Regions from separate parts of the Gracilibacillus sp. D59 genome, predicted to be linked through region 1. Evidence: predicted binding sites of a transcription regulator. Region 1 holds the regulator's gene; each other region holds the start of a gene.
The links. The regulator LexA, encoded in region 1, represses DNA repair genes until DNA is damaged. The targets are predictions, from matches to a motif close to CGAACATATGTTCG.
Positions count from the first base shown of each region.

Region 1 (7,883 bases):
GAAGGGCTGACCAAACAGGAAGGAGCCAACACTAGTAGCAATAGCAATAATCAAGCCAAGCGCGATCAGAGTACGATAATTAAATGGCAATACTTTATTAACAGCTTTCTCACCATAAGCCATATACATCAGAACAATTGCTGCCGCCGTCATTAAACCCCCTATGAAACCTCCGCCCGGTTCATTGTGCCCTGCAAAAAATAAATTTACTGCAAACCCAAATAAAATAAAAGCGATTAAAACTGTCATCGTTTTTAAAATTAAGTCATTAGTTCTTACCATAGCTTTCCCCTCCGAATATAGTTAGTATATCTCTATCTGTTTGTTAAAATCCTTGAAAGTTAAAAAATCCTGATAGAAATGATGTGAGCTTTGTCATTAAATCGAAAAATAAGAAGAACCCCATAAAAATCATCACGTATCCACCGATTTTCACTAACTTTTGTGAGTTTCTCTTGATCCATTTCATTTTACCAATAGAAAAGGCAAGAATAAAGAAAGGTATGGCGAAACCTAATGAATAAGAAGTCATTAATATAATTCCCAGTTCAGTGTTTGTTGCAGCAAGAGAAATGACAGCCATAAGAATGGGACCTGTACACGGTGTCCATCCTAGTGAAAATGCCATACCAATAATAAGTGATCCAATGAAACCCGCAGGCCTATTTTTAAAGTGTACTTTTTTCTCTTTCATTAAGAAATTAAAATTTAAGGCACCTACTATTATAAGTCCGAAAAAGATAATTAGGATCGCACCTATCTGTCTAATTAAATCGTCCCATCTCGTTAAAAATTCACCAATAAAACTCGTGGTGAAACCGAGAATAATAAATATACTAGAGAACCCTAACAGAAAAAATATTGTATGTAGAATACTTTTATAGTTAACCATTGCTTTTTCTTCTTTGATATCATTCACACTCATACCAGTGATGTATGAAAGGAATGCAGGGTACAGTGGTAAGACACACGGGGAGATAAATGATAAAAAACCTGCACCAAATGCGATAAAAATATTTACTTCATTCAACTTTGTCACTCCAGACTCCACGATATTTATAGATATACACTTCTATAAATATGATAAAACCCTTGCTGTTTGATAGCAAGGATTCTAATTCGACAATTATGTTACAATGCGTTTTTATTTGTTATCCATTTGATTGTTCATGGAGCGCATCATTTGTTTGATTTTCTTTTGTGATGGCTTCTGCCCCATTTGCATCATTAATGTTCTTAGCATTTGTTCATTAATTGGTGGGTTTTTCTTTAAATAGTTCATCATATATTTTCTCGCGATAAAAAAGCCTAGGGCAACCCCGGCTAAAAGAGCAACCACGATAAATATAATCCAAAGAATAGTGCTCATTCGATCGTTCCTCCTTAAACTTGTCTCTTATACAGTATAGTAAAAGTTATTTAATAATACAAGCACTTGTATATTAACTTATGTACGATAAAAAATGGGACGAGGAACCTGCCCTCTGTCCCATTTTAATGTATTAGAATAATTCGTTTACGTGTTTTACGACATTTTCTACAGTGAATCCGTATTCTTCAATAATCTTGTTTCCATTTGCGGATGCACCGAATTTGTCGATTGCAATAATTTTACCTTCAAGACCGACATAACGATCCCAACCTAATGAAGAAGCCATTTCAATCGCAACACGTTTTGTTACAGCACTTGGTAATACAGATTCTTTGTATGCTGCGTCTTGTTTTTCGAAACGATCCCATGATGGAATACTTACAACACTTACGTCTTTACCTTCTTCTTTTAATGCTTTTTGTGCTTTTACTGCAAGCTGCACTTCAGAACCAGTTGCAACAAGAATAGCATCTGGAGTTTCTTTAGCAGCAGGACTTACTACATAACCACCTTTTTTCACACCTTCATATGCTTTTTCAGCAGTTCCTTCTAAAGTAGGAAGTCCTTGACGAGTAAGCACTAATGCTGTTGGCTGTGAAGTAGATTCAATCGCTAAACGCCAAGCAGCTTGTACTTCATTACCGTCAGCTGGACGAATAACTGAAAGATTTGGCATTGCTCTAAACGCTGCTAATTGTTCTACTGGTTCATGTGTTGGGCCATCTTCACCTACAGCTATCGAATCATGTGTTAACACATAAGTTACAGGCAGATTTTGAATAGCAGATAGACGAACTGCCGGACGTAAGTAGTCACTGAATACAAAGAATGTACCACCGAATACTTTTAGTCCACCGTGTAATGCCATACCATTTAACGCAGCTGCCATTGCAAATTCACGCACGCCAAACCAAATATTTCGTTGGTCAGGTGTAGCAGCTGAGAAATCACCAGTATCTTTTAAATTAGTTTTATTAGAGCCTGCTAAGTCTGCGCTACCACCGAATAATGATGGTACAGTTTTAGCAATTGCATTTAATACTTCACCAGATGTAGCACGTGTAGCAGCTTCATCTTTACCTGCTTCATATACTGGTAAATCTTGATCCCAGCCTTCAGGTAGTTTATTATTAATTGCATTGTCTAATTCCTGACCTAGTTCAGGGTATGCTTCCTTATAAGAATCGAATAATTCCTTCCACTCTTGTTCTACTGCTTTACCTTTTTCAACGATTTTTGTTTCAAAATCTTGATATACTTCATCAGGTACATGGAAATCCTCATGCTCCCACTTATAGAACTCTTTTGTTAATTTAACTTCGTCTTCTCCAAGTGGCGCACCATGAGAAGCAGATGAAGCAGATTTGTTAGGTGAACCGTAACCAATTACAGTTTTTACTTCAATTAGAGTTGGTTGGTCTGTATTCGCTTTAGCATCTGCAATAGCTTTTGAAATTGATTCTGTATCCGTACCATCTTCAACACGGATTACTTGCCATCCATACGCTTTGAAACGATCTTCTATATTCTCAGAGAATGACTTGTTTAAGTCACCATCTAATGAAATATCATTAGAGTCATATAAAGCAATTAGTTTACCTAATTTTAAGTGACCAGCTAGAGAGGCAGATTCATGTGAGATACCTTCCATTAGATCTCCATCACTAACAATTGCAAATGTATTGTGGTCTACTACATTATAATTATCTTTATTATATTTTGCAGCTAAGTGTTTTTCAGCCATTGCCATACCAACACTCATCGCAATACCTTGGCCTAATGGACCAGTAGTAGCTTCCACCCCATCAGTATGGTGTACTTCCGGGTGACCTGGAGTTTTTGAATCCCATTGACGGAATCCTTTTAAGTCGTCAATTGTTACATCATAACCTGACAAGTGTAGTAGGCTGTAAAGTAACATAGATCCATGACCTGCAGATAATACAAAACGGTCACGATTAAACCATTTAGAGCTTTTTGGGTTATGATTCATGTGTTCTGTCCAAAGAGTATATGCCATTGGAGCCGCACCCATTGGCAATCCTGGATGACCAGAATTAGCTTTTTCAATCGCGTCTATTGACAATGTTCTAATTGCATTAATAGACATTTGTTCAATTTGCTTTGCCATTGTTAAATTTGTCCCCTTTCAAATTTGCAAAATATGTACGCACATTTATAATCCTATAACGAAATCACTTTAAAGACAAGTATATCAAGTCAAAAAGCGAGTAATTTCTTTAGAAATATCAGTTTTTGATATATTTTTTCAGATTTTGAAGAAAAAGTAGAAATCACTACTTTTTCTTCTCTTTTAAATGTTTTACTTTTTCCGGAGTGACATCATTCCCGTTAGGATCAACGACTGTCATCCCTTTCATATGATTTTTAAATGATTTTCTAACGTTTTTTAGATAGGCCTCACGCAAAGATTGTTGTTCTTGCTTTTCTTCATTCGTTAACCCTTCTTTTTTTGCTTTATTTGCTAGCTCATTAATACGAGCAATTTTTTCCTTTGATAACATAGAGATTTGACACCTCTTTTCTAATAACTGTTCATTTATCATAATTCTACAATGCAAAAAAGAGTATACACGAATAGTATACTCTATCTTCATTCTAATCTTGATTTTGTAAGTTTTCAAGTGATTGGTATTCTTGATACCGACGATGGACAGTTGCTTTAGATACGTCATAACCCATTCCTCTTAAAACGGATGCAATCTCTTTAAAAGTTAAGTTATTCTCTTTTAACCTGATTACTTCTTCTATCGGAAATTCTTTTCGTTCTCTACCTTTAGCAAGATGCTGATTTGAAAGGTTTTCAGCTGGATTGAAACCGTTGCTTACCGCCTTTTTCATTCCTCTTTTAATTTTAGCGTTATGTAATTTCCGTTGGTATTCTTCTACTATCGAGACAATTTGTAACACCATTGAATCGCCTTCTGATAGTTGTAATTCACCATTATGTGACAGCGTATATATGTTAACACGTAATCGATTCAATTGATGAAGTAATGCGATTTTCGTATTTCCTCTTCCAAGTCTTGTTTCATCTTGAACCAATAGTGTGTCTGCATTACCATTATGAAATTCCTCTAACATTTCAAAAATACCTTCTCGTTCAATTTCATACCCGCTTTGTTTTTCGGCTATTATTTTGATGATTTCAAAATTATATTTATTTGCAAACAATTGCAATTCTTCTTGCTGCCTTTTAATAGATGTTTCTTGTACTTCCTTATCTGTACTAACTCGACAATAAATGATCACTTTCTTCATAGATTTACTCCTTTATTCTATATGCTAGTTACGGCTGAAATATAAAAAAAGACAAGAGCTAGTATAAATGCAATTAAATAAAAGATGTCAACTTTAGATATATTTTTTAACATAAAAAATCCCTCCACAGAACTTTTGTTCGTATCTTTATTATACACGAACAGGTGTTCATGTCAATAGTTTTCTCGAACGAATGTTTGTAAAAATTACTTTGCTGTGCTATACTTTGATTAATAAATAATACGTGTAAGGAGATTTAAATATGACAAATCTATCAAAACGACAAGAGGAGATATTAGCATATATTAAAGAGCAAGTAGAGCTAAAAGGATATCCACCATCTGTTCGTGAGATTGGGGAAGCTGTTGGTTTAGCATCAAGTTCAACTGTACATGGTCATTTAGCGCGATTGGAGAAGAAAGGCTATATTAGACGCGATCCAACCAAGCCAAGAGCCATAGAGATACTTCCACAAGATGGAGAACTGGAAATTCCAAAAACGGAAGCTACATTTGCGCCAGTTATCGGGAAAGTAACAGCTGGTCTTCCTATCACCGCAGTTGAGAACATTGAAGAATATATACCGATTCCCCATAACGATATGCATGTAGCTGAACAGTTATTTGTACTTATCATTGAAGGAGACAGTATGATCGAAGCAGGGATATTAGATGGAGACAAAGTAATCGTCAAACAACAAAACACAGCAGAAAACGGTGATATTGTAGTTGCAATGACAGAAGACAGTGAAGCTACCGTGAAACGTTTCTTTAAAGAGAAGGATCATATACGCCTCCAGCCTGAAAATGCAACCATGGATCCGCTAATCTATAATAATGTTAGTATTCTAGGAAAAGTTGTTGGATTATATCGAAACATTTAAATAAGTTCTGGTTATATTTAAAAGTGCGTTCTTTAGCTAAGACGTACTTTTTTTGTTAACAATATTACTTTATATTATTTACCATAATATTATTATGTATGGAGTTTATTTCAAAAAAATAGGCTGTTGAAAATTTACTTTCTCAACAGCCTGAGCACCTACTTATTCGGTAGGTATTTTTAATTTGCTTATTAATTCTTTGTAATTTTCATTAAATGGGGTTTCTGGTTTTTCATTAAGTAAGTACAATTGTAATTCCGATAATATTACTTGCACTTCCATTTCTTTATTGTTTAATTCTCTTTTGTTGAATGTATCTAAGGATGTAAATTCTCTTATTTCTTCCATTATTTCAATTCCGTTTTCTTTATCATAAACATAATGACATCAGATTTATAAATGGTATTAATTTCATCTACCGTTTCAATTGCTTTATCTGCGAAATCTTCGTTCACTTCACCTTCTGAATACTCTTCGGGGGGTTAACTGTTCTGATCTTTGACGTCTACAGATGTTTTTAATTAATATCGATCTTGTGTGCTCTTTCCTGTGTCTTATAAAACTATTACTTTCGACACAAACTGTAAAAATCCTTCCAATAAATACAATTTGCATAAACTTAATAATTGGGCGCATGATGGGAACTAACGTTCTTGTTGATAGGGTGAAATTAATGAGGAATATTACTGATGAAGAATTTAAAATAGCATGCCGTTATTTATTTTTATCGATGGCTATTGAAGTTATCCAGAAAGATCAAACTACATTACGTAACAATAATATATTTAAAATCAGCGAACCTTATATTGCCTTCCTGGAACCCGTTATAAGAAAAGCTGTTGAGGAAATACGAGAATTAAAACAGCTGACGCATGTGAATAATTTAAAGGTACTGCAAACCGATAGATCAGAACAATTCACGGAATATACTTTCTATGCTAAACGCAAAGAGAAAAAACGAAATCATTTTAATGCAGCTATAAGGAAGAAAGTTTTGGTGATTATTGAAGAGTAGTTTGAATCTGTTGAGATAAAAGTGGGCAGCTAAGGCTGTCTTTTTTATTGCATAAATCTAATAATAGATCGTATATTTAGGAAAAATAAACTAATAATAAGTTCGAACATTATTCTAAAAAGGAGGCGATACAGATGAATACCTTACAACGTATTGCTTTAGCATTAGTAATTATTGGTGGTATAAACTGGGGCTTAATTGGATTATTTCAATTTGATTTAGTTGCATCTATATTCGGAGGACAAGATGCTGCACTTTCCAGATTAATCTATACATTAGTAGGAATCGGCGCTTTATGTTGCTTGCCTTTATTGTTTGCTCCAGCAGATGAGGATGAAAAAGAAACTGCGAAAGGTAGAAACTTAACTTATTCTACTGAGTTTGCAGAGGAAAATGATCCGACTGAATTTAACAACGATAAAGAGAAATAATCAATTATTTTGCCATTTTGGTTATTCATAATATCACGCCATTTGTTAGGACCGGTTGTTCCACACCGGTCCATTTTTATTTTAAAGAAAACCCACCACTTATTATTAATAGGCGTTGGAGAATGTAGAGTTTGATATGGAATGCCTCCACTTTATATGTACAAATATTTATTAGAAGCACGGAGATAAATTTTAGTTATTTTACAAGAATTGTTTGATGATATAAAAGAGAAAGAAAAAATCTAGCCCTCGATATCTTATTTCAAACTTAATCCACAGGGATGGGATATTAATTTATGACTTAGGCTAGCTTCCACATGTAAGTAGTAAATGGTAAGGACTGAACACAATGAGAAGGGAATATATTTCCCTTCTTTGGAATTATAGCATAATCAAAATTAAAAATGAAACCCATCACTTATTAGTGATGGGTATGAGGGGGAATACAGCGTTAATGCTAGCATTCGGCACTGCTTTTTTAGTATAGAGAAATTTATAAAATTATGATGTTTTTACAGGAATTTCTGTTATTAACTTATAGGAAACAAGGCTTACATCTATACCAAAATCCAATCTATACATAAATTGTTATTGTTATGGAATTTTTCTAAATAGGAGTGTATGTAATGAGTAAAAAAAAGGATTGCGATAATGAAGTAGGCGCTGTAATCACTAATGAAAATGGATGTGTCTGCGATGTTGTCCGCGCGATTGCTGATGCACAAGATAACGTTGTAGACCAACTATGTGATGTAAGCTGTTTACGTTCTATTCAAGATTTAGTATCACCTGTAGGAGGTAACGGCTTAGATACAGTACCTTTTATTTTATATGATAAGAAAGGTAAACCGTTCAAAGGATTCGGGGCCGAAGTTGATGCTAATGGTGGGCCAGCTCGAT
Region 1 covers NZ_JBQQCK010000005.1:5,110-12,992, forward strand. The annotation lists gene ACTWP4_RS10000 (Na(+)/H(+) antiporter subunit B) at 1-282, opposite strand, end outside; gene ACTWP4_RS10005 (cytochrome c biogenesis CcdA family protein) at 326-1,030, opposite strand; gene ACTWP4_RS10010 (YneF family protein) at 1,145-1,369, opposite strand; gene tkt (transketolase) at 1,503-3,503, opposite strand; gene ACTWP4_RS10020 (DUF896 domain-containing protein) at 3,670-3,897, opposite strand; gene ACTWP4_RS10025 (YneB family resolvase-like protein) at 3,992-4,654, opposite strand; gene lexA (transcriptional repressor LexA) at 4,917-5,537, shown strand; gene ACTWP4_RS10035 (hypothetical protein) at 5,700-5,885, opposite strand; gene ACTWP4_RS10040 (hypothetical protein) at 6,211-6,552, shown strand; gene ACTWP4_RS10045 (DUF378 domain-containing protein) at 6,687-6,983, shown strand; gene ACTWP4_RS10050 (CotY/CotZ family spore coat protein) at 7,610-7,883, shown strand, end outside.

Region 2 (7,883 bases), on a different contig from region 1:
CAACTTGTGGAGTTTCAACTGTTTTTTCTTGCACTTCTGCTTCAATATGATGAATTTCCATCCCTGTATCCTGTTTGTAAGCTTTTACCGCTTCATTTGATTTCTCACCATAGATACCATCGATATTCGCACGGTAGTATCCAAAGTAAAATAAAGCTTCCTGTACCTTTTTGACTTCTTCACCACGGTCACCCATTGAAAATTCTAGTTCATGTTGTTGTAATATGTTTTCATAATATTCTTCTTCTTTATTTATAATAGCTTTTACTGTTTTTTCATCTGCTTTTCCACTTTCTTTTAATAAATGATCTTCTTGGAATTTCTTTAATGCATATTCTGTTAAAACACCAAACTCTCCATCAATGGATGAATCATAGTACGATAATCTTTGTAATTTATGCTGTAGCATCCGGACTGATTCATGCTGCATACCGTATTTCAGCATGTTCGATTGCTCAAGTATTTCGTTTTGCATCATTGGATAGGCATCGACGTAGAAAGAAAATGGTTGGCTAAATGCAAAGCTGTAAGCGACGGAGTGTTTTACTACTCGTGATATTTGATCTTGTAACATCATAAAACCACCCCTTGCGAAATAATTACTTACAGAAAAATTTATGTTAAAATGGGGGAAATATGATTTATAGTTAACTTTGTTACGTATTTGTAATAAACGCTGGTCAGGAAGGAAGATAAAAGATGTCAATGAGTGAACAAAACTATTTAGATTTATGTAAAAAAGTACTTGCAGAAGGTACAAAGAAAGATGATCGCACAAATACAGGTACTTTATCTATATTTGGCCATCAAATGCGCTTTGATCTACAGGAAGGATTCCCGTTACTAACAACTAAAAAAGTACCCTTCCGTTTAATTGTTAGTGAATTATTATGGTTTATTAAAGGGGATACGAATATTCGTTACCTTTTAAAGCATAATAACAATATTTGGAACGAATGGGCGTTCAAAAATTGGGTGGAGAGCGATGAGTACGAAGGACCGGATATGACAGATTTCGGTCATCGTTCGTTACAGGATCCTGATTTTAAGAAAGTATATGATCAGCAAATGAATATTTTCAAAACTAACATTATAGAAGATGACGGTTTTGCAGCCAAGTTCGGAGATTTAGGTTCTGTGTATGGTAAACAATGGCGCGCTTGGAAAACGGCTCAAGGGGAAACGATTGATCAATTAAAAGATGTTATCGAAGCAATTAAAAATAATCCTTACTCAAGAAGACATATTGTTTCTGCATGGAATCCTGAAGATATTCCTAGCATGGCGCTACCGCCTTGTCATACGATGTTTCAATTTTATGTTGCGGATGGAAAATTAAGCTGTCAGTTATATCAGCGAAGCGGTGATATCTTTCTTGGGGTACCTTTTAATATTGCTAGCTATGCCTTACTAACACTGCTTATTGCCAATGAATGTGGATTAGAACCAGGTGAATTTATCCATACTTTTGGTGATGCCCATATTTATGCAAACCATCTCGAACAGGTGGAAACGCAATTAGAACGCAAACCTAGAGCATTACCAACTATTTCTATTAAAGAAGGAGTATCTATTTTTGATGTAGAATTAGAAGATATTAAGTTGGAAAATTATCAACCACATCCCGCTATTAAAGCACCAGTAGCCGTATAGGAGGAGTAAAATGATTTCATTATTATTTGCAATGGGAAAAAACCGGGTGATTGGAAAAGACAATACATTACCTTGGCATTTACCAAAAGATCTAAAATTTTTCAAAGAATTAACGACATCTCATTCCATTATAATGGGGCGAAAAACATTTGAGTCGATGAATGGCCCTTTGCCGAAACGTGAAAATATTGTGCTAACCACCAATCAAGAGTTTGCTCATGATAATTGTAAAGTGATTCATTCAATTGATGAGATTAAAGAAATGGACCAGTCTAATCCTGAGAAAGAATGGTTTGTAATCGGTGGTGAAGAAATTTTTAAGCAAGTGCTTCATTTTGCGGATCGAATCTATATGACCTATATTGATGAAATGTTTGATGGCGATACTTTTTTCCCGGATTTCGATGAAACAAAGTGGAATATCACCAATAAAGAAAAAGGAAAAAAAGACGAAAAAAATACATATGACTATTACTTTATTCAATATGATCGGAAAAAGTCATAATATTTTCATCGTTAATAAAGACAAGTACTTGAAATCATGGTAAGATAAAAGGTAATGGTAATCTGATTATACATAAAGGGGCGCATAAAATATGTTATCTTCTATTGGCATTCCCGGGCTAATTTTAATATTAGTGATTGCATTAGTGGTTTTTGGACCGAAGAAATTGCCTGAAATTGGTAAAGCAACAGGGGAAACGTTACGTGAATTCAAAAATTCTGCACGTGATTTGACAGATGAAGAAAAAGAACAAAAGGAAAATAAATCGTAATTTTTATTGATTAATAAACGAGGTGAACGTCATGTTATCTAATATTGGCTTTCCAGGGTTAATTTTAATACTACTTATTGCATTGGTTATTTTTGGACCTTCTAAATTACCTGAGATCGGCAAAGCTGTGGGCAATTCTTTACGCGAGTTTAAAAAAGCTACCAATGATATTATGAATGATGATGAAGATAAATCAGGCAAATAAGTAAAGAAAAGATGTAAAAGACATTCTTTTACATCTTTTTCTTGCATATAACACTGGCTATTGATGAAGGGACGTTTAAAATGAAGCAAGACAAATCCTTACCAAATGAAAAGGAAATGGGGTATTTAGACCATTTCGCTGAATTACGTAATCGCTTTTTATGGACCGCGCTAATATTTGTATTATTTTTTATCGGTGGTCTTTATTTTGTGGAAGATATTAGGGATTTCTTTTTAAATGATATTGATATCACACTAAATCTCATTTCTCCAGAGGAAATTATCTGGATCATCTTCATGATTGCTTTTATCGTTGCTTTTGCTGCAACATTACCATTTCTATGTATGCAATTATGGTTATTTGTTAAACCAGGTTTAACGAAAAGAGAGCAACGAATTTCATTGGTTTATATTCCAGTTATTTTTATATTGTTTATATCCGGGCTCGCTTTTGGTTATTTCATTTTCATACAACTCATTCTTCCATTTGTATTATCATTGAACGATGGAATGTTTGATACGATGTTCACAGTTGAAAACTATTTTCGCTTTATATTTAGAGTGACATTACCGTTTGCTGTATTTTTTGAAGTCCCGGTTATTACTATGTTTTTAACTAGTTTAGGTGTTGTTACACCACAATTTTTAAGTAAAACGAGAAAGTATGGTTATTTCATCCTTGTTATCATAGGAACTATGATTTCACCACCAGATTTTATATTGCAAATTGTGGTTGCCATTCCATTAATCGTACTATATGAAATCAGTATTATGTTATCGCGAATTGTTTATCGTAAAAAACAAGCGAAACATCGTGAATTTATGGAAAATAACTCGAAGGATTGATCGAAGAATATGAAATCTTTTTATCACTTTATGATGCGTTATCGTGGAAATAAACAATTGGATGATTCCAGAAGATTAGCTGACTGGATGTTTTATGATCACGACTTCCCAAAGCATTCTCACGATTACTATGAGATTAGTAGTTATCTTGAGTGGCACACTCCATTTCCAGAAGCAATTGCAACATTTGATCGTTTATGGGATGAGTATATAGATGAAGTTAAGCCATGAGTGTTCCAAACTACTCATGGCTTTTATTCCTCATACAGTAACTCTATTGCTACAATATTATCGAATGGAATCTTTTTTTTCACAGATGCTTCTTGGATGGTTATCTTTTTTTCTGTTGACTGCAACTTAACGATATGACCAAAAACAGACTCAAAAGAACCATTTTGATAATAGCTTAGTTTTACTTTGTGATTAGATTGCAGCGCCTGTTGTAGCGTTAGTTCCATTTCATGAACACAATCTTCATTTAAAACTGGTTTTTCCTTAGAAGATTCTTCGTAAAAGAACTCTTGCAACATCTCAACATGTTCAGGCAGCATTAAGGAAGCCCATTTTATTTTACCTCTATCGTGTATCAAACAAACCACCTCACTAACATCATACACGAACGTAGGTTCTTAATCAATGGACTTCGATCATTTGTTCGTGTATAATTGGTAGTAAAATATGGAAGGAATGGTGACTATTATATGAAGATTTTACATACAGCTGATTGGCATTTAGGAAAAATTGTTCACGGATTACATATGACAGAAGACCAAAGTGAGGTCCTACAGCAGCTTATTGATATCATCCAGGCAGAAAAACCAGATGTTATCGTCATTGCAGGTGACCTCTATGATCGAGCGGTTCCACCAAGAGAAGCAGTTGAATTATTAAATTCATTCTTTACTACAGTATCAGTTGACATGGAGATCCCAATTATTGCTATTTCTGGTAACCATGATAGCCCAGATCGACTAGGCTTCGGGGCAAGTTTATTTCGTTCCAAACAATTATATTTAGCTACAACTATTGAGGATATATTTAAACCAATACATTTCAGCGATGGAACTAACGATGTCTATTTTCATTTAGTACCTTATTTAGAACCAGAACAAGTGAGGCACTATTTTCAAGAGGAATCCATTCAAACACACCAAGAAGCTATGGAGCGTATCGTGAGACAGATTGAAGAAGAAATGACAGAGCAAGCTCGACACATTTTGGTCGGACATGCTTTTATTGCAGGTGGAATGGAATCAGAGTCAGAAGAAAGACTTACGATGATTGGAGGCACTCCTTACATTGATGCATCTATATTTAAATCCTTTGATTATATTGCCTTAGGTCATCTTCATCAACCTCAAAAAATAAAAAGTGACTTTATCCGTTACAGCGGTTCCATCATGAAATATTCCTTTTCAGAAGCAAACCATAAAAAAACTGTCACCATCTTGGAAATAGATGAGCGTAAAAAAACAATAAACACTATTCCCTTAAAAGCACCAAAGGATTTACGAATTGCAGAGGGTTATTTTGAAGAATTGTTAGAGGGAAAAGTGGTGGAAGCGACTACTGATTACCTGCAAATTCGATTACTGGATGATGGTCAAATAATTGATCCCGTTACAAAGCTTCGTAAGCTGTTTCCAAATATTTTACGTTTAGAACGCAAACATCACTTAGTACATCATTCACTTAAAGAGATCCAATCGATAAAAGAAAAACAAAAAATGACCCATGAACAACTATTTGCTTCTTTCTATAAAGAAATAAAAGGAACAGAACTTTCTGAAGAGCGGGCGAAATATGTAGAAGATGTCATACAAAAAGTAATGGTAGAAGAAAGGGGAAAATAATATGCGCGCATTAAACCTTGAGCTAACCGCATTTGGACCCTACCGAGAGCAACAACAAATAACTTTTACTGATCTGGGAGAAGAACCGATATTTTTGATTACCGGTCCAACTGGTGCTGGAAAGACAACCATTTTTGATGCAATTTGTTACAGTTTATATGGAAAAGCCAGTGGTACTGACCGTGATCAAGATGCATTTCGTAGTCATTTTGCTGACGTAACTGAATTAACTTCAGTCTGTTTTACCTTTGTATTGCATCAGAAAACGTATCGTGTAGTGAGAAGCCCGAAACAACAAAAACCTAAAGCACGAGGAGAAGGATATACAGAAGAACCTGCAGGTGCCAGTCTTTACGTATATAATCAAGATCAACAATGGGAATTAATTGTTTCAAAAATAAAGGACGTCAATGAAACAATTGAGGAAATGATCGGACTTGATTATGAACAATTTAGGAAGATGATTATGATTCCCCAAGGTGAGTTCCGAAAACTAATCTCCGAAAATAGTAAAGAACGAGAAGAAGTGTTACAAAAAATATTTCGGACTTATTTTTATAAAAATATTACTGATAGATTAAAAGAAGAAGCAAAATCTTTGAAAGAACAACTTGAAAGACTAGATTGGCAATATCAACATGAATTAGAAAAATTGCCAGATGAATCGATCGATCCTGACTCAGAGGTGAAGGTGAAAGAACAACTAGAAAATCGTTACCACAAACTAGAAGAACAAAAAGCATCATTAAATAAAGAACTAGAGCAAGTAAACAATCAATTAACTTTATTACAAGAGCAATATTACCAGCAAAAAAAATTAGTAGATCATTTTCAAGAGTATGAACAACTTCAAGAAAAACAAAATCAATTGCAGCTAAAACAAAAAGATATAGTTATTTTACATGAAAAACTCGAACTCGCAAAAATAGCGGAGAAAATAAAACCGGTAGAAGAATTAATGCAAACTAGGAAAAAAGAATATCAATCGCAACAACAGAAATTTGAGGATATAACTAAACAACAAAAAGATGTCCAGATTCTTTATGAACAATCTAAGCTTAAATATGAAGAAGAACAAAAGAAAGAAAAAGAACGTGAATCACTACAATTTCAATTGAAAGAGCAGCAGCAACTACTAAAGAAGATGGATCAATTCGAAGCTTCTGGTAACAAACTGACTAAACTAGATAAAACAATAAAAAGAACTTTAGAGAAACAAACTGAGCTGGAAAATAAAATCAAAGAACTAGAAAAAATGAAAGAAACGAGTTACGAGATAAGAGATAAGATCCATGAATCAAACAGCATTTTGCAACAACTTAAGCATGAAAAAGAACAACTGCAACGTAAAGCAACAGATATGCAAGATTTAAAGAAGGAATATCGAGAGCTTTTAGTGTTAAGGAAAGACTATCAGCAATATAAAAATGTAGTCGATAAGCTGCAAGCAAAAGCTGATGCACAGACAAAGAGATGTGAACAGTTAGAACAGAAAAGAAAAAAACATTTTGCAAGTCATTTGGCAGCATCATTGGAAGCTGGAGATGCGTGCCCTGTATGTGGCTCCAACCACCATCCAGACCTGGCCAAGATAGAAGATTCTTCTATTTCAGATGAATGGATTGAAAAAGAAAACCAATACCTTACTACACTACATGAAGAAACAAAAAATATGCAAATGACACTCCTACAAATTAAAGAACAAGGAGAAGGGAAAAAACAAATTGTTACGCGATTGATTCAATCGTTAGAAATAAAAAAAGAAAAAGTCACTAAAGAGGAAATACAACAATTAGATAAATCCTTACTTGGAAGCATCCAAAATAATAAAAATGAAACACAAGACCATCTCAATAAGGCTCAAGAATTCCATAATCAATTCAAGCAAATTCAAAAGGAATTACAGGATTATGATCGATTAAAGCAAGAATTAGTACAAACACAAGAAACATATCAGGAATTAAGTAAAGAATATCATCAACTCCATGCTAACTATTCACAACTTAAAGCGCAACTTCCTGCTGATACAGAATCACCTGCAGCCTTTAAACAACAAGTGAGCATGTTGGAAAAGGAACTAAATCATAAATTGCAGTATTGGAAAAATGTACAAGATCATTATGAAAAAGTGCTTGAAGAAAAGAACAAGGCAGAAACAAAATATCAGGAAGCAAAACAATTCACTGATCAGTTACAACAAAAATATACAGAACAAGAAGAGATATTTAAGCGGACACTTGCCAATTATCAATTTGCGGCGATTACAGATTATAAACAAGCCCTTCTACCATCTGAAAAGCAACTGGAAATGGAAAGTAAAATATCACAGCATGACGAGCAAAAAAATGTAGTGAAAAACAGATTAGACAATCTAAAAGAATGGATAAATGATATTGAAAAACCAGATTTAACAAAAATGGAAGAAAAGATGGCAGAAGTAGAAAAAGATAAAAATGACAAATATAAACATATCCAAGCTATTGTTCTTCAAATCGATCAGTTAGTTGAGACGATTCGGAAAACAAATGATTTAGAAGAAAGAATGAAAGAA
Region 2 covers NZ_JBQQCK010000009.1:95,113-102,995, reverse strand. The annotation lists gene ACTWP4_RS15470 (C40 family peptidase) at 1-577, opposite strand, end outside; gene ACTWP4_RS15465 (thymidylate synthase) at 700-1,653, shown strand; gene ACTWP4_RS15460 (dihydrofolate reductase) at 1,664-2,158, shown strand; gene ACTWP4_RS15455 (twin-arginine translocase TatA/TatE family subunit) at 2,250-2,429, shown strand; gene ACTWP4_RS15450 (twin-arginine translocase TatA/TatE family subunit) at 2,461-2,634, shown strand; gene tatC (twin-arginine translocase subunit TatC) at 2,715-3,479, shown strand; gene ACTWP4_RS15440 (YozE family protein) at 3,489-3,710, shown strand; gene ACTWP4_RS15435 (YolD-like family protein) at 3,734-4,069, opposite strand; gene ACTWP4_RS15430 (exonuclease SbcCD subunit D) at 4,181-5,332, shown strand; gene ACTWP4_RS15425 (SbcC/MukB-like Walker B domain-containing protein) at 5,334-7,883, shown strand, end outside.
Region 2: ACTWP4_RS15435 (YolD-like family protein) is a predicted target of LexA. The motif match lies at 4,124-4,137, and genes of this name have one in related genera.

Region 3 (7,883 bases), on a different contig from region 1:
AAAATGCTTGGTTCATCTCGATAAATGCTTCATCACGAAGCATCTGTAGAATTTCCTGTTCCTTATGGGTTTCGCGTTTGACAATCGTTTCTCCTGACCCTTGTTCAGAAAAAGGGGTAAATACAGTATCTCCATATCGATATTCCACTTCTGCTTTTAAGGCACCATCAATTTCATCGATGTAAATTTTACTCTGTAATGGTGACGTGTTGATCTGTTTCTCCATCCTCTCTGTCATGTTTAAAGTTCCTACTTGCTCGAATTGCGGCATGACATTTTTGACGAAGACATCCATTTCATTTGGTGAGATCAGCTGTTTTTTCTTATTTTGAAAAGGGATAACCCGGAACAATTTTTCTAAGATTACTTTTTGTTGATAGGTAATTTTGTAAAAGTGATGCTCATGAACAACAAATCGATAACTATCTAAAAAATAATAATTGGATAGGTCTGTCATCTCGAGTGTATAGTTTTTCTGTTGCTGGTAATCGAGATGAAACTGAAGCTGATCATTCATTTCACTTACTTCAATTGTTCGATATTCTTTATTGTTATCAAGTCGAAATATATAGTCCATATCAACTAATTGCTCCAACAATTGATCAATTAAGCTTGGTGGAATATAAATACTTCTAGGCTGCTCCATCTTTAAAACGTAGCTGTTTCCGAAGAGTCGCTCTTGCTCGTAACAGGTTAAAAGCATTTCAATCATTTTTTGATCTTTTGATGTAAAGTAATGAATCGATGGATAAAAAGTAAAGCTTTGATTTACTTTATAGGACTCACCGCTGTTTAATGCTTTTAAAAACCCACGTATATCTCGAATTACATATGGCCTTTTATCCCCGATTTTCACTTCGATACTAAGTGCATACTGTGAATTTTTATTTGCCTTTGTTAAGGTCAGAAGGTACTCCGTATCTACTACTAGCGGTGTTTCAGCCTGTTCTTTTTTATCACGAAATGTATGTAATAATTGTTTGGCGAACAGGTCTGTATCTTGTACAGGTGGTTGTTGAGGACTTCTGTCCACTGCAAATTTCCTGCGATTAGATTGAGCATCCTGGGTAATGGCTAACAGCACCGCAGCTATGTGTTTACATGTACCATGAGTTTCAAATGCTGGACAGTTGCAAGATGTGTCTACCATCATGTCTTTTGTGAAATAAATCCGGACTGTATATATTTTAGTTCCCTTTACAAGACCACGCCAAGAATTGGATTCCGGGTTATAGGAAAGTCCATACACTTTTCCGGTTTGAAAATATTGGTAACCTCTATTAAAGAAACGTTCACCTGTTAGCTGGCGAATCGATTGTTCTGTCATTTGAATTTGTTGCAAATTGATCCCACCCTTATTTAATGAATCCATCATTATATTATATCAGATTCTGTATAGGATGCCATCTTGTTGATGTTTTTATTTTCACTCTGTTTGAAAAGTGTTAAAATAGGAGAAGTTAATAGGTACGTTAAGCAGAAAGTAGGTAACAATATGGGATTACAAGAAGAAGTGCAAAAAAGAAAAACGTTTGCGATTATTTCACACCCTGACGCAGGGAAAACAACGATGACAGAGAAATTATTGTTGTTCGGAAATTTAATTCGCTCAGCAGGTACAGTGAAAGGGAAAAAGTCAGGAAAATTTGCGACATCAGACTGGATGGAGATTGAGAAGCAACGTGGGATCTCGGTGACTTCCAGTGTGATGAACTTTGATTATAAAGGGCATAAAGTCAATATTCTCGATACACCTGGTCACGAGGATTTTAGTGAAGATACATATCGTACACTTACAGCTGTGGATAGTGTAGTCATGATTATCGATGCAACCAAAGGGATCGAGGCTCAAACGATTAAGTTGTTTAAAGTTTGTAAGATGCGTGGGATTCCGATCTTTACGTTTATTAACAAATTAGACCGAGAAGGACGCGAACCATTAGAGTTATTAGATCAAATTGAAGATGTGCTGAATATTGAAACATATCCAATGAATTGGCCGGTTGGTATGGGAAAACGTTTCTTAGGCATTCTAGACCGTTATCATGATCAATTTATCCGTTTTAATGGTAATGAAGAAGAAACTTACATTCCGATGGCTGACATGGAAAAAGAGGAAGATATTTATAACCATCCAACTTATCAGGACACAGTAGAAGAATTAGAATTGCTCGATGAAGCGGGCGATCAATTTTCGTTAGACCGTGTACTGGATGGTGAACAAACCCCGGTATTTTTCGGAAGTGCACTTGCGCCATTTGGTGTACAGACCTTTTTCGATACATTTATAGACTTGGCACCTGCACCAGGACCGCGTCGAACAGAAGAAGAAGTAATTAGTCCTGATCATCCGGATTTTTCTGGATTTATTTTCAAAATTCAAGCAAATATGAATCCACAGCATCGTGATCGTATTGCCTTTTTACGTGTTTGTTCAGGAAGGTTTGAGCGTGGCATGAATGTAACGCTGGCTCGAACTGGTAAAACGATTCGCTTGGGGCAAACACAACAATTTGTTGCTTCCTCACGTGACACGGTAGAAGAAGCCTATGCCGGTGATATTATCGGTGTCTATGATCCTGGTTCATATCGGATTGGTGATACATTGATCGAAGGGAAGAAGACGTTTGAATATGATGAATTACCACAATTCCCTCCTGAAATGTTCCAGCGTGTAACAGCCAAAAACGTTATGAAGGCAAAGCAATTTAGAAAGGGTATCGAGCAGCTCGTGCAAGAAGGTGCAATTCAATTGTTCCGTGGATATCCGACCGACTCCATGATCATTGGTGCCGTTGGACAACTGCAATATGAAGTATTCCAACATCGCATGAAAAATGAGTACAACGTAGAAGTAATGCTCGAATCGATTGGTGATCGCATTCCACGGTGGTTGAATAAAGAACAAGTCGATGCCAAATTATTTGATGAACGCAGTTTGTTAGTCAAAGACCGAGAAGACGAATTCCTGGCATTGTTTAAAAATGATTTCGCCTTAAGATGGTTTGTAGATAAGCACCCAGAAATCGATCTAATTGATTTATATGAAGTAAACCAATATGATCAAACCACATAAATAGGTAAACCACAGCTTTGACTAGCTGTGGTTTTTGTTTTGCTGAGGTAAGTTGATAGAGGATCCCCGAAAGTTGATAGAGAACTGCTCAAAGTTGATAGAGAGACACCAAAAGTTGATAGAGAACTGCTCAAAGTTGATAGAGAGACACCGAAAGTTGATAGAGAACTACTCGAAGTTGATAGAGCCCCCCAGAAGTTCCCAAATATGAGAAGTTACCCGTATTCCAAGTGTTTCGTATGCCAAATCGCCATCTAAATATCATATCTTTTTAACATCCCGGTACCTTTGGTTATAATGAAGAAAGAGAGTCAAAAACTAAAACGAATATTTGTTCGCTTTTTATTGGAATATAGTGTATAATATGACACGTAGTAAGAGAACGGAGGTATCAAGGTGGAACAGCAAACTTTTTCATTACAGGCACCTTATCAGCCACAAGGCGACCAGCCCCGCGCGATTAAGGAGCTGGTAACAGGTATAGAGAAAAAGAAACGTCATCAGACCTTGCTCGGTGCAACAGGGACCGGGAAGACATTCACCATTAGTAATGTCGTTAAAGAGATCAATAAGCCAACATTGGTGATTGCCCATAATAAGACGTTAGCAGGTCAGCTTTACAGTGAGTTTAAAGAATTTTTCCCGAACAATGCTGTTGAATATTTTGTCAGTTACTATGATTATTATCAACCGGAAGCATATGTACCATCAACAGATACATTTATTGAAAAAGATGCAAGCGTCAATGACGAAATTGACAAACTTCGACACTCGGCAACATCTGCACTTTTTGAACGTAATGATGTCTTAATTGTTGCAAGTGTATCTTGTATTTATGGTTTAGGTTCACCAGAAGAATATCGCAGCCAAGTGTTGTCGCTACGAGTAGGAATGGAAAAAGACCGTGATGAATTATTAAGAGGCCTTGTCGATATTCAATATGCTCGTAATGATATTGACTTCCAACGTGGTACATTCCGTGTTCGTGGTGATTCAGTCGAAATTATTCCAGCTTCACGCGAAGAGCACTGTATTCGCGTTGAATTTTTTGGTGACGAAATCGATCGGATTCGAGAAGTAGATGCGTTAACAGGTGAGATTATTGGTGACCGTGAGCACATTGCGATTTTCCCAGCATCACACTTTGTTACTCGTGAAGAAAAATTGAAAGTAGCAATGGAAAATATCAAAAAAGAATTACATGAACAACTGGAAAAGTTCCGTGAAGAAGATAAATTGTTAGAAGCGCAACGATTGGAACAGAGAACCAATTATGATCTGGAAATGATGGAGGAGATGGGTTTTTGCTCCGGAATCGAGAATTATTCCCGTCATCTTACATTACGAGAAGCAGGTTCAACTCCATATACATTAATTGATTATTTTCCGGATGACTCGTTAATTGTTATTGATGAATCTCATGTTACCTTACCACAAATTCGTGGTATGTATAATGGTGATCAAGCACGGAAGCAAGTGTTAGTCGACCATGGCTTTCGTTTACCATCTGCTTTAGATAACCGCCCTTTGACATTTGATGAATTTGAGAAAAAGGCGAATCAACTGATCTATGTATCTGCAACACCAGGTCCATATGAGTTGGAACATACACCACAAATGACAGAGCAAATTATCCGTCCGACAGGTCTATTAGATCCAGTAGTCGATGTAAGGCCAATCGATGGTCAGGTGGACGATTTAATTGGTGAAATTAACAAAAGAGTGGATCGAAATGAGCGCGTGTTAGTAACGACGCTCACGAAAAAAATGTCAGAGGATTTAACTGATTATTTAAAAGAAGTTGGTTTAAAAGTTGCCTACTTACACTCTGAAATAAAAACATTAGAGCGAATTGAAATCATCCGTGACTTAAGGGTAGGAAAATATGATGTCTTAGTTGGTATTAACCTTTTACGTGAAGGGCTGGATATTCCGGAAGTATCGCTCGTTACGATTCTAGATGCCGATAAAGAAGGTTTCTTACGATCACAACGTTCCTTAATTCAAACAATGGGGCGTGCAGCACGTAATGAAAATGGTATGGTAATTATGTATGCCGACAAAATGACAGACTCGATGAAAACCGCTATTGATGAAACATACCGTCGTCGTGAAAAACAACAGGCTTATAATGAAAAACATGGTATCGTACCAACGACGATCAATAAGGGAGTACGTGATGTGATCCGCGCTACCATGGCGGCAGAAGATGAGGAGCAATACGATAGTAAAGCAAAACAAGTAAGTGAAATGACGAAAAAGGAAAAGCAAGAGTTAATCGAAAAAATGGAAAACGAAATGAAACAAGCGGCTCGCGAGCTAGATTTCGAAAAAGCAGCTGAGCTTCGTGATCTTGTTTTAGAATTGAAAGCAGAAGGGTGAAATGAATGGCTAAAAAATCCATTTCCATAAAAGGAGCACGTGCACATAATTTAAAAAACATATCTATTGATATTCCAAAGGATAAGCTGGTTGTGTTAACAGGATTGTCTGGTTCAGGTAAATCATCATTAGCTTTTGATACGATTTATGCCGAAGGGCAACGCCGATATGTGGAATCACTCTCGGCATATGCTCGTCAATTTTTAGGACAAATGGATAAACCGGATGTTGATTCTATTGAAGGCTTATCGCCCGCCATCTCTATCGATCAGAAAACGACAAGTCGTAACCCACGTTCTACGGTTGGTACCGTAACAGAAATCTATGACTATATGCGATTACTTTTCGCAAGAATTGGACATCCGATTTGCCCAATTCACGGCGAAGAAATTACTTCACAAACCGTTGAACAAATGGTAGATCGAATTATGGACTATCCAGAACGTACGAAATTGCAAATACTTGCCCCAGTTGTCTCAGGTCGTAAAGGAACACATGTAAAAGTGTTGGAGGATTTGCAAAAAGAAGGGTATATCCGTTTGCGCATCGATGGAGAAATGCGTGAAATCAGTGATGATATCGAATTAGACAAAAATAAAAATCACTCGATTGAAGTTGTGGTCGATCGGATTGTTGTAAAAGAAGGAATCTCAGGACGTCTGTCTGATTCCTTGGAAACAGCATTAAAACTAGGTGATGGTAAAGTAATTGTTGATATTATTGGAGATGAAGAACTGTTATTTAGCGAAAATCATGCCTGCCCTATTTGCGGATTTTCGATCGATGAATTGGAACCACGATTATTTTCTTTTAATAGTCCGTGGGGAGCATGTAAAACATGTGATGGGCTTGGTTCACAGTTGGAAGTAGATATTGATCTAGTAATCCCGAACAAAGATTTAACCCTTAATCAAGGGGCGATTGTCGCATGGGAACCAACAAGTTCACAATATTATCCGCAATTACTGAAAAGTGTTTGTAAGCACTATGGAATAGATATGGATGTACCAGTGAAAAAGCTACCGAAAAAACATTTAGAGAAAATTTTAAATGGTAGTGGTAAAGAAAAAATCTATTTCCGTTACGAAAATGACTATGGTATGCTACGTGAAAATGATATTTATTTTGAAGGTGTGCTCCATAATATTGCTCGTCGTTATCGTGAAACATCATCAGATTTTATCCGTGAGCAGATGGAAAAATATATGACGACTAATGCCTGCCCAACATGTGAGGGCTACCGATTAAATGAAGAAGCACTTGCTGTCAAAGTAAATGACTTGCATATTGGTCAGGTAACAGCATTGTCAGTGACAGAAGCACATCAATTTTTTACAACATTGCGATTGTCCGAAAAAGAGAAGCAAATCGCTCATATGATTATTAATGAATTAGATGATCGTTTAACCTTTTTAATCAATGTAGGACTACAATATTTAACGCTATCCCGTTCTGCCGGTTCGTTATCAGGAGGGGAAGCACAACGTATTCGCTTGGCAACACAGATTGGTTCCGCATTAACTGGTGTTCTTTACGTGCTGGATGAACCATCAATTGGTTTACATCAACGGGATAATGATCGGTTAATTCAAACATTGGAACGAATGCGCGATCTTGGTAATACGTTGATCGTCGTGGAACATGATGAAGATACGATGTTAGCGGCCGATTATTTAATTGATATCGGGCCAGGTGCTGGTGAACATGGTGGGGAAGTCGTAGCACAAGGGACACCAAGACAGGTAATGAAAAAGAAAAAATCTTTAACTGGTCAGTATTTAGCGGGGGATCAGTTCATACCAGTTCCTGCCAAACGTTCTAAATCTGATGGACGTTTTATTGAAATTATTGGTGCCGAAGAAAATAACCTCAAAAATGTCGATGTCCAGATTCCAATCGGTATTTATACGGCTATAACCGGCGTTTCTGGATCAGGAAAAAGTTCCTTAATCAATGAAATATTACACAAGAGTCTTTCCGTTCAATTACACCGCGCCAAACAAAAGCCAGGTAAGCATAAGGAAATTAAAGGTATTGAGTATTTAGAAAAAGTGATCGATATTGATCAATCACCAATCGGCAGAACACCAAGATCTAATCCAGCAACCTATACCGGTGCATTTGACGATATTCGTGATGTCTTTGCTCGAACTAATGAGGCGAAAATCCGTGGTTATAAAAAAGGGCGTTTCAGCTTCAATGTTAAAGGTGGTCGTTGTGAAGCATGTCGTGGTGACGGGATTATAAAAATCGAGATGCACTTTTTACCAGATGTCTATGTACCTTGTGAAGTGTGTGAAGGGAAACGATATAATCGTGAAACACTGGACGTGAAATATAAAGGGAAAAATATTGCGGATGTACTTGATATGACGATCGAAGAAGCATTATCATTCTTTGAAAACATTCCAAAGATTAAACGGAA
Region 3 covers NZ_JBQQCK010000006.1:195,788-203,670, reverse strand. The annotation lists gene ACTWP4_RS12490 (SNF2 helicase associated domain-containing protein) at 1-1,342, opposite strand, end outside; gene ACTWP4_RS12485 (peptide chain release factor 3) at 1,496-3,076, shown strand; gene uvrB (excinuclease ABC subunit UvrB) at 3,473-5,458, shown strand; gene uvrA (excinuclease ABC subunit UvrA) at 5,464-7,883, shown strand, end outside.
Region 3: uvrB (excinuclease ABC subunit UvrB) is a predicted target of LexA. The motif match lies at 3,401-3,414, and genes of this name have one in related genera.